Regions from separate parts of the Rhodococcus chondri genome, predicted to be linked through region 2. Evidence: riboswitches for the same ligand, from Rfam matches in the RefSeq annotation. Region 2 holds a riboswitch; each other region holds the start of a gene.

Region 1 (3,271 bases), on a different contig from region 2:
GATCGTGGTAGATCGCGACGGGGTTGTCCCCGAAACCGCGGGGTGGCTGGATCATCAGCACCACGTTGCCGGCCCGCAGGGTCGCGAGCACTACGGCCTTGCCCTCCCCGTCACCGTCGACGAACAGCGACCCGGGGGCCTCACCCCACGCCTCGACCATCGCGTCGGTCAGGTCCGGGGGCAGGTCGCTGGTCCACTCGCGATACCGAGCGGCGGTGACCCGCACCGGATTACCGGCCAACTGCTCGGCGGTCAGCCATTCCTCGTCCTGACCACCGGCATCGATGAGCGCGTGGATCAGGGCGTTCCCCGCTTCGGCATCGTCGTCGACGTCCATCCCGGGGAAGCCGTCACCGAGGTCGTAACCTTGCTTGCGCATGGCCCGCAGCAACCGGATCGCCGAGACCGGGGTGTCGAGGCCGACGGCATTGCCGACGCGGGAATGCTTGGTGGGATACGCCGACAGCATCAGCGCGATGCGTCGTTGCGGCGGCGGAACGTGCCGCAGCCGTGCGTGCGCGACCGCGATTCCCGCGACACGGCGGCAGCGTTCGGGGTCGGTGACATACCGGGGCAGGCCGTCGACGTCGAGTTCCTTGAACGAGAACGGCACCGTGATGATGCGGCCGTCGAACTCGGGCACCGCGATCTGTGTGGCCGAATCCAGCGGGGAGACACCGTCGTCCGACTCCGCCCAGCTGTCGCGACTCCAGGTGAGGCACAGGGCCTGCAGGATCGGGATGTCGAGCGCGGCAAGTGCACCGACGTCCCACGCTTCGTCCTCACCACCGGCACTCACGGTCGCGGGCTTCGTGCCGCCGGCGGCGAGCACGGTCACGATCAGAGTGTCGAGGGTGCCGAGTTCGGTGAGCAGATCGGCCGGGGCACCGCGCAGCGACGCGCAGTGGACGACCACGCCGCAGGCCTTGCCGGTCGCATCGATGGCGTCGGCCAGATCGTGGGCGAACTGCACGTTTCCGCTGGTGTGGTGGGCGCGGTAGAACAGCACGCCGACTCTGGGCAGCGCCGCGTCGGGGGTGCCGGGCCGCTCGAGCACGCCCCACTCGGGCAGTTCCGCCGGGGGGTCGAAGCCTGCACCGCCGAGCAGCACCGTGTCGGACAGGAACGCATGCAGCTGGGCCAGGTTCACCGGGCCGCCGTGCGCGAGGTAGCGGTGAGCCTCCGCGGCCGTCCCGATCGGCACCGTGGAGTAGCTCATCAGCTCGGCGTCCGGAGTTTGTTCGCCGCCGAGAACGACGACGGGAACGCCTTGTGCGAGAACCCGGTCCAGACCCGCCTGCCAGGAACGCGCGGAACCCAGAATTCGCACGACCACCAGGTCGGCGCCTGCAAGCAGCGCGGGGAGAGCGCGCGGATCGTCGCCGGTCAGGTCCAGCCGGGACGGGTTCCCGACTGCCCAGTCGGCGCCGCTGGAGCGGGCCGAGAGCAGGTCGGTGTCCGACGTCGACAACAGCGCAAGGCGCGTCACGACGCAACCCGAAGCAGCACAACACAAGCCATGTTCAGTCTCCAAAACCCTCGTGGACCTTACGTGCCGTGGCCGGTCTCCTGGCTGACGGATCGACGCTGCTCGGCCGACCTTCCCGGAGCTGGCTCCAGTGGTCTCCGCACCGGCGGACCGATACGGACGAGGGCGAACAACTACCCGCTCACAGTGGCGAGGGCCGCGCCGGTTTTTCACCGGCTTCCCGAGCACCACGGCAGACCGAGAGTAGCGCACCTTTTTCGCCGCGTGTGCAACGATGTGCGCCCATGGTCGACGTTCCCCCCGAGAAATCCACACCGGATCGGTGTCCCGGTGTGCTGCGTCCGCACCGTGCGGCCGATGGTGCGCTGGTGCGATTGCGTGCGCCCGGCGGCCGGTTGCCCGACGGCGGATTCCATCGGCTCTCGCTCGCGGCCGGGCAGTTCGGGGACGGCGACATCCATCTCACTTCCCGAGGAAACCTGCAGATCAGAGGCGTTTCGGTGGACGAGCGCGGCACCGTGCCCCGCGGGCTGGTCAGGGCTGTTTCCGATGCGGGATTCCTGCCGTCGCTCTCCCATGAGCGGGTGCGCAACATCGTCGCGTCACCGCTGTCCGGGCTCGGCGGTGGGCTCGCCGACATCCGTCCGCTCGTCGGCGCCCTCGACGACGCGCTGTGCGCCGAGCCGGTGCTCGCCGACCTGCCGGGCCGGTTCCTGTTCGGGCTCGACGACGGCCGCGGCGACGTCGCGGGGTTGCGGTGCGATCTGGCTGCCATCGCGGTCGACAGCCGGAATGCTCGCCTGATCGTCGGCGCTCTGTCGGGAACGACGGTGCCGCTGGCGCACGTCGTCGCTTCCCTGATCGATCTGGCCCTGCGCTTCGCCGAGGTGCGCGCAGGCCGGTGGCATGTGCGGCAATTACCCGACGCGGGACGCGAAATCGGCGGTGGCCCGGCCGCTCCCCCGGTCGCCGGGTTCGAGATGCCCTACGGCAGGCTCGATTCGGCGGTATCGGTGCTGGTACCGCTGGGAATCCTGACTCCGTCTATGGTGTCGGCACTGCCGCATCGGGACGTGGTCGTGACCCCGTGGCGGGGCCTCGTGCTGCCCGCATCCGCTGATCCTGCAGCGCTGGAGAACGCGGGGTTCGTGCTCGATGGCGATTCCGCGTGGTCCCGGGTCACCGCATGCACGGGCGCACCCGGGTGTAATCTCGCCGAGGGTAATACCCGAGCACTCGCACGCCGTGTCGCCGCGGCGCCCTTCCCGAACGAACCTGTGCATGTCGTCGGTTGCGAACGCTCTTGCGGCGCACCGCACTCCCCACACACCCTCGTCTTCGCCCGCAGTTCGACGTAACAGGAGCTCGTCGTGATCGATTCCCCGCCACCCCGCCGCTACGAGTACGAAACGGACGGCGCCGAGATCTATGTCCGGTCGTTCGCGACGATCCGCACCGAGTCGGACCTGACGAAGATCCCGGCGGAAGCCGAGAAGGTCGCGGTGCGGATGATCCACGCGAGCGGCCAGACCGACCTCGCGCGCGATCTGGTGATCCACCCCGAACTCGTGCCCGCCGCCCGTCGGGCCCTGAACGCCGGAGCACCGATCCTCACCGACGCGAACATGGTCGCCGCGGGCGTGACCCGTAAGCGCCTGCCCGCCGACAACGACGTGCTGTGCCTGCTCCGCGATCCGCGGGTGTCCGAGCTCGCGCGGCGCTGGGGCACGACACGGTCGGCTGCGGCGGTGTCGCTGTGGGTCGATCGGCTCGAGGGCGCGG
Region 2 (3,271 bases):
GCGGATCTGCAGGTTCTGAGGCTCCCCGGGTACGCGGCACGCCGAGCGCTGTGAAAAGCTGTGCCGGTGAGCTACGCAGGTGATATAACGCCGCAGCAAGCCTGGGAGCTGCTGCGAGAAGACCCGGATGCCGTGCTCGTCGACGTGCGCACCGACGCCGAATGGAAATACGTCGGCGTCCCCGAGACCTCGCCGATCGAGCGTCGCACGCTCTTCGTCGAATGGGTTTCGTACCCGAACGGGGCACGCAACGAAGAGTTCGTCGAGCAGCTGAAAGAGGCCGGTATACATGGCGGTCCGGTGATCTTCCTGTGTCGTTCGGGTCAGCGCTCCATCGGTGCCGCCGAAGCTGCCACCGCCGCGGGCCTGACCCCTGCCTACAACGTTCTCGAAGGATTCGAAGGTGCACTCGATGCCGACGGGCATCGCGGTGGCCAGGGATGGCGGGCCGAAGGCCTGCCGTGGAGGCAGTCGTGAATGCAATTCCCCAAGGTGGCGCTTTCCACAAGGCGCTGCCCGACAATGTTCGCCCCGCCACCCTCGGGGTGCGCGGCGGCACCCTGCGGTCCGGATTCGAGGAGACCTCGGAGGCGCTCTACCTCAACTCCGGGTTCGTGTACGAGTCCGGCGAGGCCGCCGAAGCAGCCTTCACCGGTGAGGTCGACCACTTCGTCTACTCCCGGTACGGCAACCCCACCGTGAAAATGTTCGAAGAACGGCTGCGGCTGCTCGACGGTGCCGAGGGTGCCTTCGCGACCGCGTCCGGCATGTCCGCGGTGTTCACGTCCCTGGCGGCGCTGCTCGGCAAGGGCGACCGCCTGGTCGCGGCCCGCAGCCTGTTCGGCTCCTGCTTCGTGGTGTGCAACGAGATCCTGCCCCGCTGGGGAGTCGAAACCGTGTTCGTCGACGGTGAGGACCTCGACCAGTGGGAGCAGGCGCTGTCCGTGCCCACCACGGCCGTGTTCTTCGAAACACCGTCGAACCCGATGCAAACCCTCGTCGACGTCCGCAAGGTCTCCGAGATGGCGCACGCCGCGGGCGCGAAGGTGGTGCTGGACAACGTCTTCGCCACACCGCTGCTGCAGCGCAGCCTCGATCTCGGCGCCGACATCGTCGTGTATTCCGGCACCAAGCACATCGACGGGCAGGGCCGTGTGCTGGGCGGCGCGATCCTCGGCCCGGCGGACTACATCGACGGGCCAGTCAAGAACCTCATCCGTCACACCGGTCCGTCGCTGAGCCCGTTCAACGCGTGGACCCTGCTCAAGGGCCTCGAGACCATGCCCGTGCGGCTCGCACACTCGGTGTCGACGACGCTGAAGCTCGCGCGGTTCCTCGAATCGAACGACAAGGTGAGCTGGGTCAAGTACCCCTACCTCGAGTCCCATCCGCAATACGAGCTCGCGAAGTCGCAGATGAGCGGTGGCGGCACGATCATCACCTTCGAACTCGACGCCCCCGCGGGCGAGGGTAAGAAACGTGCGTTCGAGCTGCTCAACAAGCTGCGCATCGTCGACATCTCCAACAACCTCGGCGACTCCAAGTCGCTCATCACCCACCCCGCGACCACCACGCACCGCGCGATGGGACCCGAGGGGCGCGCCGCCATCGGACTGTCCGACGGTGTGGTCCGACTGTCGGTGGGTCTCGAAGATCCCGACGACCTTCTCGAGGATTTGGAGCAGGCACTGTCCTGACCTGCTCGTGCCGTGAGTTACGCTGCGGGTGCCCTGCCTTTTCATGCGGGGCACCCGCAGCGTTACGGTGAAGCCGGTGCAAGTCCGGCACTGTCCCGCAACTGTAAGCCCGGTCTCGCCGGGCAAGTCAGGTCAGCCGGCGCCGCGGGCACGTACTGGTCCTCGGACGAAGGACGGTTCCGTGCCGCAACTTTCCGAGTTGCAGCCGTACTGTTTTCGTCCTCCGAGTCACGGAGGATGGCTGTGCCCCTCACTTCCCGCCGGTTGCTCACCGCCGGAATCACCGCTCTGGCCCTGCTCGCCGCCGCGTGCGGCAACGCCGCAGACACCACCCCGACCGACGCCACCGCGGTGTCGGACACGCCGCAGGCGATCGTGTCGCTGAGCCCCACCAACACCGAGATGCTCTACGCTGTCGGTGCCGGCGACCAGGTCGTCGCGGTCGACGATCAATCCGACTATCCGGCCGACATCCCCGTCACCGACCTGTCGGGCTACACCCCGAACATCGAAGCCATCCTCGGGTACGAACCCGACCTCGTCGTCGCCAACGCCGACACCGCCGACCTCGTCGCCGGACTCGAACAGGCCGGCGTCGACACACTGATCCTGCCTGCCGCGGTCACCCTCGACGACACGTACGCGCAGCTCGAACAGCTCGGGGCCGCCACCGGCCACGTCGGCGAGGCCGCCGAACTCGTCGCGCAGATGAGGACCGAGATCGACGAGATCATCGCCGGACTGCCCGAGCGGGAAATCCCGCTGCGCTACTACCACGAGCTCGACAACACCTTCTACACCGTCACCGACGACACCTACATCGGTGAGATCTATTCGATGCTGGGCCTGACCTCCATCGCGACCGGAGGCAACGGCTACCCGCAGCTGTCGGCCGAATACATCCTCGAGCAGAACCCCGACGTGATCTTCCTCGCCGACAGCCAGTGCTGCGGCGTCACACCCGAGGGTGTCGCGGAACGGGCCGGCTGGAACGAACTCGGCGCCGTCCGCGACGGACGCGTCTACGCGCTCGACGAGGACATCGCCAGCCGCTGGGGACCGCGCGTGGTGGACTTCATGCGCGAGATCTCTCGGATCGTCAGCGCAATCCCCGCGGCCCAACCCGCACCTTGATCACAACGACGCCGCGTCGCCGCGCACTCGTGCTGGGTGGCGCGGCGCTCGTCCTGTTCGCCGCAATGCTGGTGAGCATCCTCGTCGGCCCCGCCGGACTCACGCCGCGCGGTGTCCTCCTCGACATCGCCGACGGGCTGCCGCTCGTCGCGGTCGACTCCGGTCTGTCGACCCGGCAGCAGGCCATCCTGTGGAACATCCGGATTCCCCGCGTCGTCCTGGGCATGCTGGTCGGTGCCATGCTGGCCATCGCCGGAGCTGCGTACCAAGGCGTCTTCCGCAATCCCCTCGCCGATCCCTACCTGCTCGGCGTCTCCAGCGGCGCCGGTCTCGGAGCGACACTTGCCATCGTCGTCGGTAGTGTCGCGGGATTCGCCGGAATCCCGGTCGCGGCATTCGCAGGCGGTCTGCTCGCGGTCGGGGCGACATACGCCCTCGGC
Region 3 (3,271 bases), on a different contig from region 2:
CGCCGCCGGCGCCGGTTGCGAGCAGCAGGACCAGCCCGAATGAGACGAGCGCGCCCAGAAACGCTCCACCCGACAGCGACACGGCGCCACCGCCGAGACCGAGCACGGCGATCATCACAGCCCCCGTCGAGGCGCCCGACGAGATACCGAGGACGAACGGGTCCGCGAGCGGATTGCGCAGCAGCGACTGCATGATCACGCCGCACACGGCCAGCCCGGCACCGCAGACCGCGGCGAGCAGTGTGCGGGGAAGACGCAGTTCCCACACGATGCCCTCACGGATCGCGCTGATCGCCGTGTCGGACAGTCCGAGCCGGTCGAAGATCACCGAATACACGTCCGCGACAGAGAGATCCGCAGGTCCGATGGTGACTGTGACGGCGATCGACAGAACGAGCACCGCCAGTCCCACCGCAACCACTCCGACGACCGGGGCCCGGCTGCCGCCCGCGGGCAACCGGGTCTTCGCGACGGCCATCAGCTTCCGCGGTTCCACCGGCGCAGCGCGTCGGCCACCTTCTCGATACCGTCGATCGTGCGGATGGACGGGTTCATGTCGGCGCCGTTGACCACGATGTACCGCTTGTTCCGCACTGCGGACAGCCGCTGGGTCACCGGATCGGACTCGAGGAATTCGATCTTGCTGTCGAGCGCGTCACCGGCGATGCTGCGGCGGCTCAGGTCTCCGAGCACCAGCGCGGTGGGGTCGCGATCGAGTACCGCCTCCCAGCTGACCTGCGGCCATTCGTTGCCGGTGTCGTCGAAGACGTTCTTCGCGCCCACCGAGTCGGTGATGATGCCCGACGATCCGCAGCAGCCGGCCACATACGGGGTGCTGGTGTCGGCGAACCAGAAGGCCAGCGACACGTTCGAGGCGTCGATCTCGTGTGCCGCGGCCTCGTGACGCTGCCGCAGCTCGCCGACGAGCCCTTCGCCGCGTTCCCGCACGTCGAAGATCGCGGCGAGTTCACGGATTTCCTTGTAGACCGAGTCCATCGTGAGCGGTTCGGTGCGGTTGCCGTCGGCGTTCACACCGTCGTCGTTCTTGCCGTCGCAGTCGGTCGGTGACAGGTACGACGGCACTCCGAGCCGATCGAACTGGTCGCGTTCGGCCACGCCACCTTGGCCGAGCGTGCCGCCGAAGGACGCCGACACGAAGTCGGGTTCGGTGCCGAGCACAACCTCGAACGACGGTTTGTTGTCGGCCAGCCGCGGAACTCGCGCGTTGTCGGCCGCAAGGTTGTCGCGCACCGGGTCCGTCCAGGTCGCGGTGCCCACCATGCGGTCGGCCAGCCCCAGCGACAACAGGATCTCGGTGGAACCCTGGTTGAGCGACACGGCGCGCTGCGGCGGTGCGTCGACGGTGACACTGTGCCCGCAGTTCTCGATGGTCAGCGGATAAGTCGTCGATGCCGGTACGGCGCTGCCGACTTGATCCGGAGCGGTGTCACTCGACGAGCACCCGGCAACCGCCATCGTCGCTGCGATGAGGGCGATACCGGTGCGCAGCACTGTGTGCCGCCCCCTACGGGCGGCAAATATCGAATTGTTCATGTCCATCCTCGTGGTCTCACATCGGTCGGCGCAGGTGTCCTGGCTCCCGGATCAGTGCTCTCCCCCGGCCTTCCAACCCTGGTGGGCCGTGGCCGAGCGTTGGGGGATCGCTCCTCGGTGACAGTTGCGGGACAGCCCCGGATTCACACCGGTGTTCCCTACGTCGCTTCGAACAGTACAAGACCGACCTCGATCGCCGGGCGCATGGACCGCTCGTATCCTCGGGCCGCTCGTGATCAGGACGGTGTTCGCGACCCCGGCAGCAAGGACGCATAAGACCGCAGCAGATCCCAGATCGCGGAATCGGTCACGCTGATCCGGCCGGTGCGCCCGATAGCGGTCAGCGCTCCGGTGACCCGGCCGTCGTTCGAGCGCACCGGCACCGCGAGCGCGGTCCGTCCGATCCGGCTCTCGTCCACCTCGTGCGCGGCATCGGCATCCCGCACACACCGCAGTTCTGTCCTCAGTTCGGCGGGCTCGGTCTTGGTGCGGTCGGTGATGCGGCGTAGCGGCCCGTCCCCGATCAGTTCGGGTCGCTGCACGAGCAGCAACTTGCCGATCGCCGAGGCATGCAGGTGCGTCGTCCACGTCGACTCGCCGGCCAGTTCGTGGTCGGGGTCGCGGTCGACGAGATGCACCCATCCCCCGCTGTAGGAGGCAAGATAGATGCCGTACCGCACCTGCGTCCGAAGTTCTTCGAGGACCGGCCCCGGATCGACGTCGGCGACGGAAGCCGGTGCGGCCGAGGCCAGTTCTCGGGTCCGGCGTCCGAGCGCAAACCCGGACAGGTCCTCCACCCGCACCAGATACCCGTCGGCCACGAGCAGGTTGAGCAGTCGGTACGCGGTTGCGGGCGGGGTCCTGGTCAGTGCCGCGACGTCACGCGCCGATGCACCCGCGCCGAGGGTGGCGACGGCCTCGAGCAGGGCGAGTGCGCGCTGAACGGCACGTGGCTCGTGCCCACCCTGACCGGTCGACCGGACGCTCACCGTCGTACCGCGTTCGGGTGATCGGTTGCGACCAGGGCCATGCGACCGCGCCCGTTCTCGGCGAACGCACCGGCACCGGGAAGCACGTCCTCCGACTCGGGACTGTCGAATACCCCGACGTCGGCGAGGTTTCCCGGTCGCGAACGGCGCAGGTAGTGGTACCAGCCCGCCGCGACCGCCGCGACCGCGATCATGCTCACCAGCGGACCGGGCCCCTCCCGCGAGTGCGTGCCCGCCCACGATGAACCCGAGGACCACCACTCCGACGGCGGCAGCGATGCGGGCCGCCCGGGCGACTGCCGGAGTCAGTTCCCGGATACGAGCGAGGAACGCCACCGCCGCGACCGCCACCATGATGTATGCGATCAGAAGGACGACGCGCAGCGTGACACCCACCCAGTCGGGTACGGCACCCGCAGCCGCGAAGATCGGTGCGCCGATCGCGAGGACCGTCACGGCCGTGACGAGCCCGACCCACGGAGTGCGCAGTCGGTGGTGCGCGGCGCCGAGCGCCTCGGGCAGGACACCCTCGACTCCCATCGAGTACAGCAACCGGGAGGCCGGGTTCGAGGACGCCATCGCCGACGCGAGCCACGAGCAGCCCATCCCGAGGTGCCATTGCCGGGAATCGGCTGTATCGGTACCGATTCCGAACCGGACATCACCATCGGTCCGGCGATGAAGACCAGCGAGCAGGCTTCGACCACGAGGATCGCCAGTGCCGCGAA

Evidence for each region. A riboswitch is a leader RNA that binds a small molecule or an ion and turns the genes downstream of it on or off. The one in region 2 is predicted to bind cobalamin.
Region 1: another riboswitch for cobalamin. It lies ahead of cobN (cobaltochelatase subunit CobN); the one in region 2 lies ahead of Q8814_RS22065 (ABC transporter substrate-binding protein).
Region 3: another riboswitch for cobalamin. It lies ahead of Q8814_RS12655 (ABC transporter substrate-binding protein); the one in region 2 lies ahead of Q8814_RS22065 (ABC transporter substrate-binding protein).

What each region holds. Positions count from the first base shown of each region.
Region 1 is NZ_JAUZMZ010000062.1:22,543-25,813, forward strand. Features, by position in the region: gene cobN (cobaltochelatase subunit CobN) at 1-1,489, opposite strand, end outside; cobalamin riboswitch at 1,543-1,736, opposite strand; gene Q8814_RS12705 (cobalamin biosynthesis protein CobG) at 1,774-2,847, shown strand; gene Q8814_RS12710 (precorrin-8X methylmutase) at 2,860-3,271, shown strand, end outside.
Region 2 is NZ_JAUZMZ010000182.1:2,750-6,020, forward strand. Features, by position in the region: gene Q8814_RS22050 (Rv0361 family membrane protein) at 1-19, shown strand, start outside; gene Q8814_RS22055 (rhodanese-like domain-containing protein) at 67-477, shown strand; gene Q8814_RS22060 (O-succinylhomoserine sulfhydrylase) at 474-1,697, shown strand; cobalamin riboswitch at 1,707-1,852, shown strand; gene Q8814_RS22065 (ABC transporter substrate-binding protein) at 1,941-2,831, shown strand; gene Q8814_RS22070 (FecCD family ABC transporter permease) at 2,897-3,271, shown strand, end outside.
Region 3 is NZ_JAUZMZ010000062.1:12,110-15,380, forward strand. Features, by position in the region: gene Q8814_RS12650 (FecCD family ABC transporter permease) at 1-478, opposite strand, end outside; gene Q8814_RS12655 (ABC transporter substrate-binding protein) at 478-1,476, opposite strand; cobalamin riboswitch at 1,565-1,757, opposite strand; gene Q8814_RS12660 (IclR family transcriptional regulator) at 1,791-2,543, opposite strand; gene Q8814_RS12665 (hypothetical protein) at 2,540-2,743, opposite strand; gene Q8814_RS12670 (APC family permease) at 2,996-3,271, opposite strand, start outside.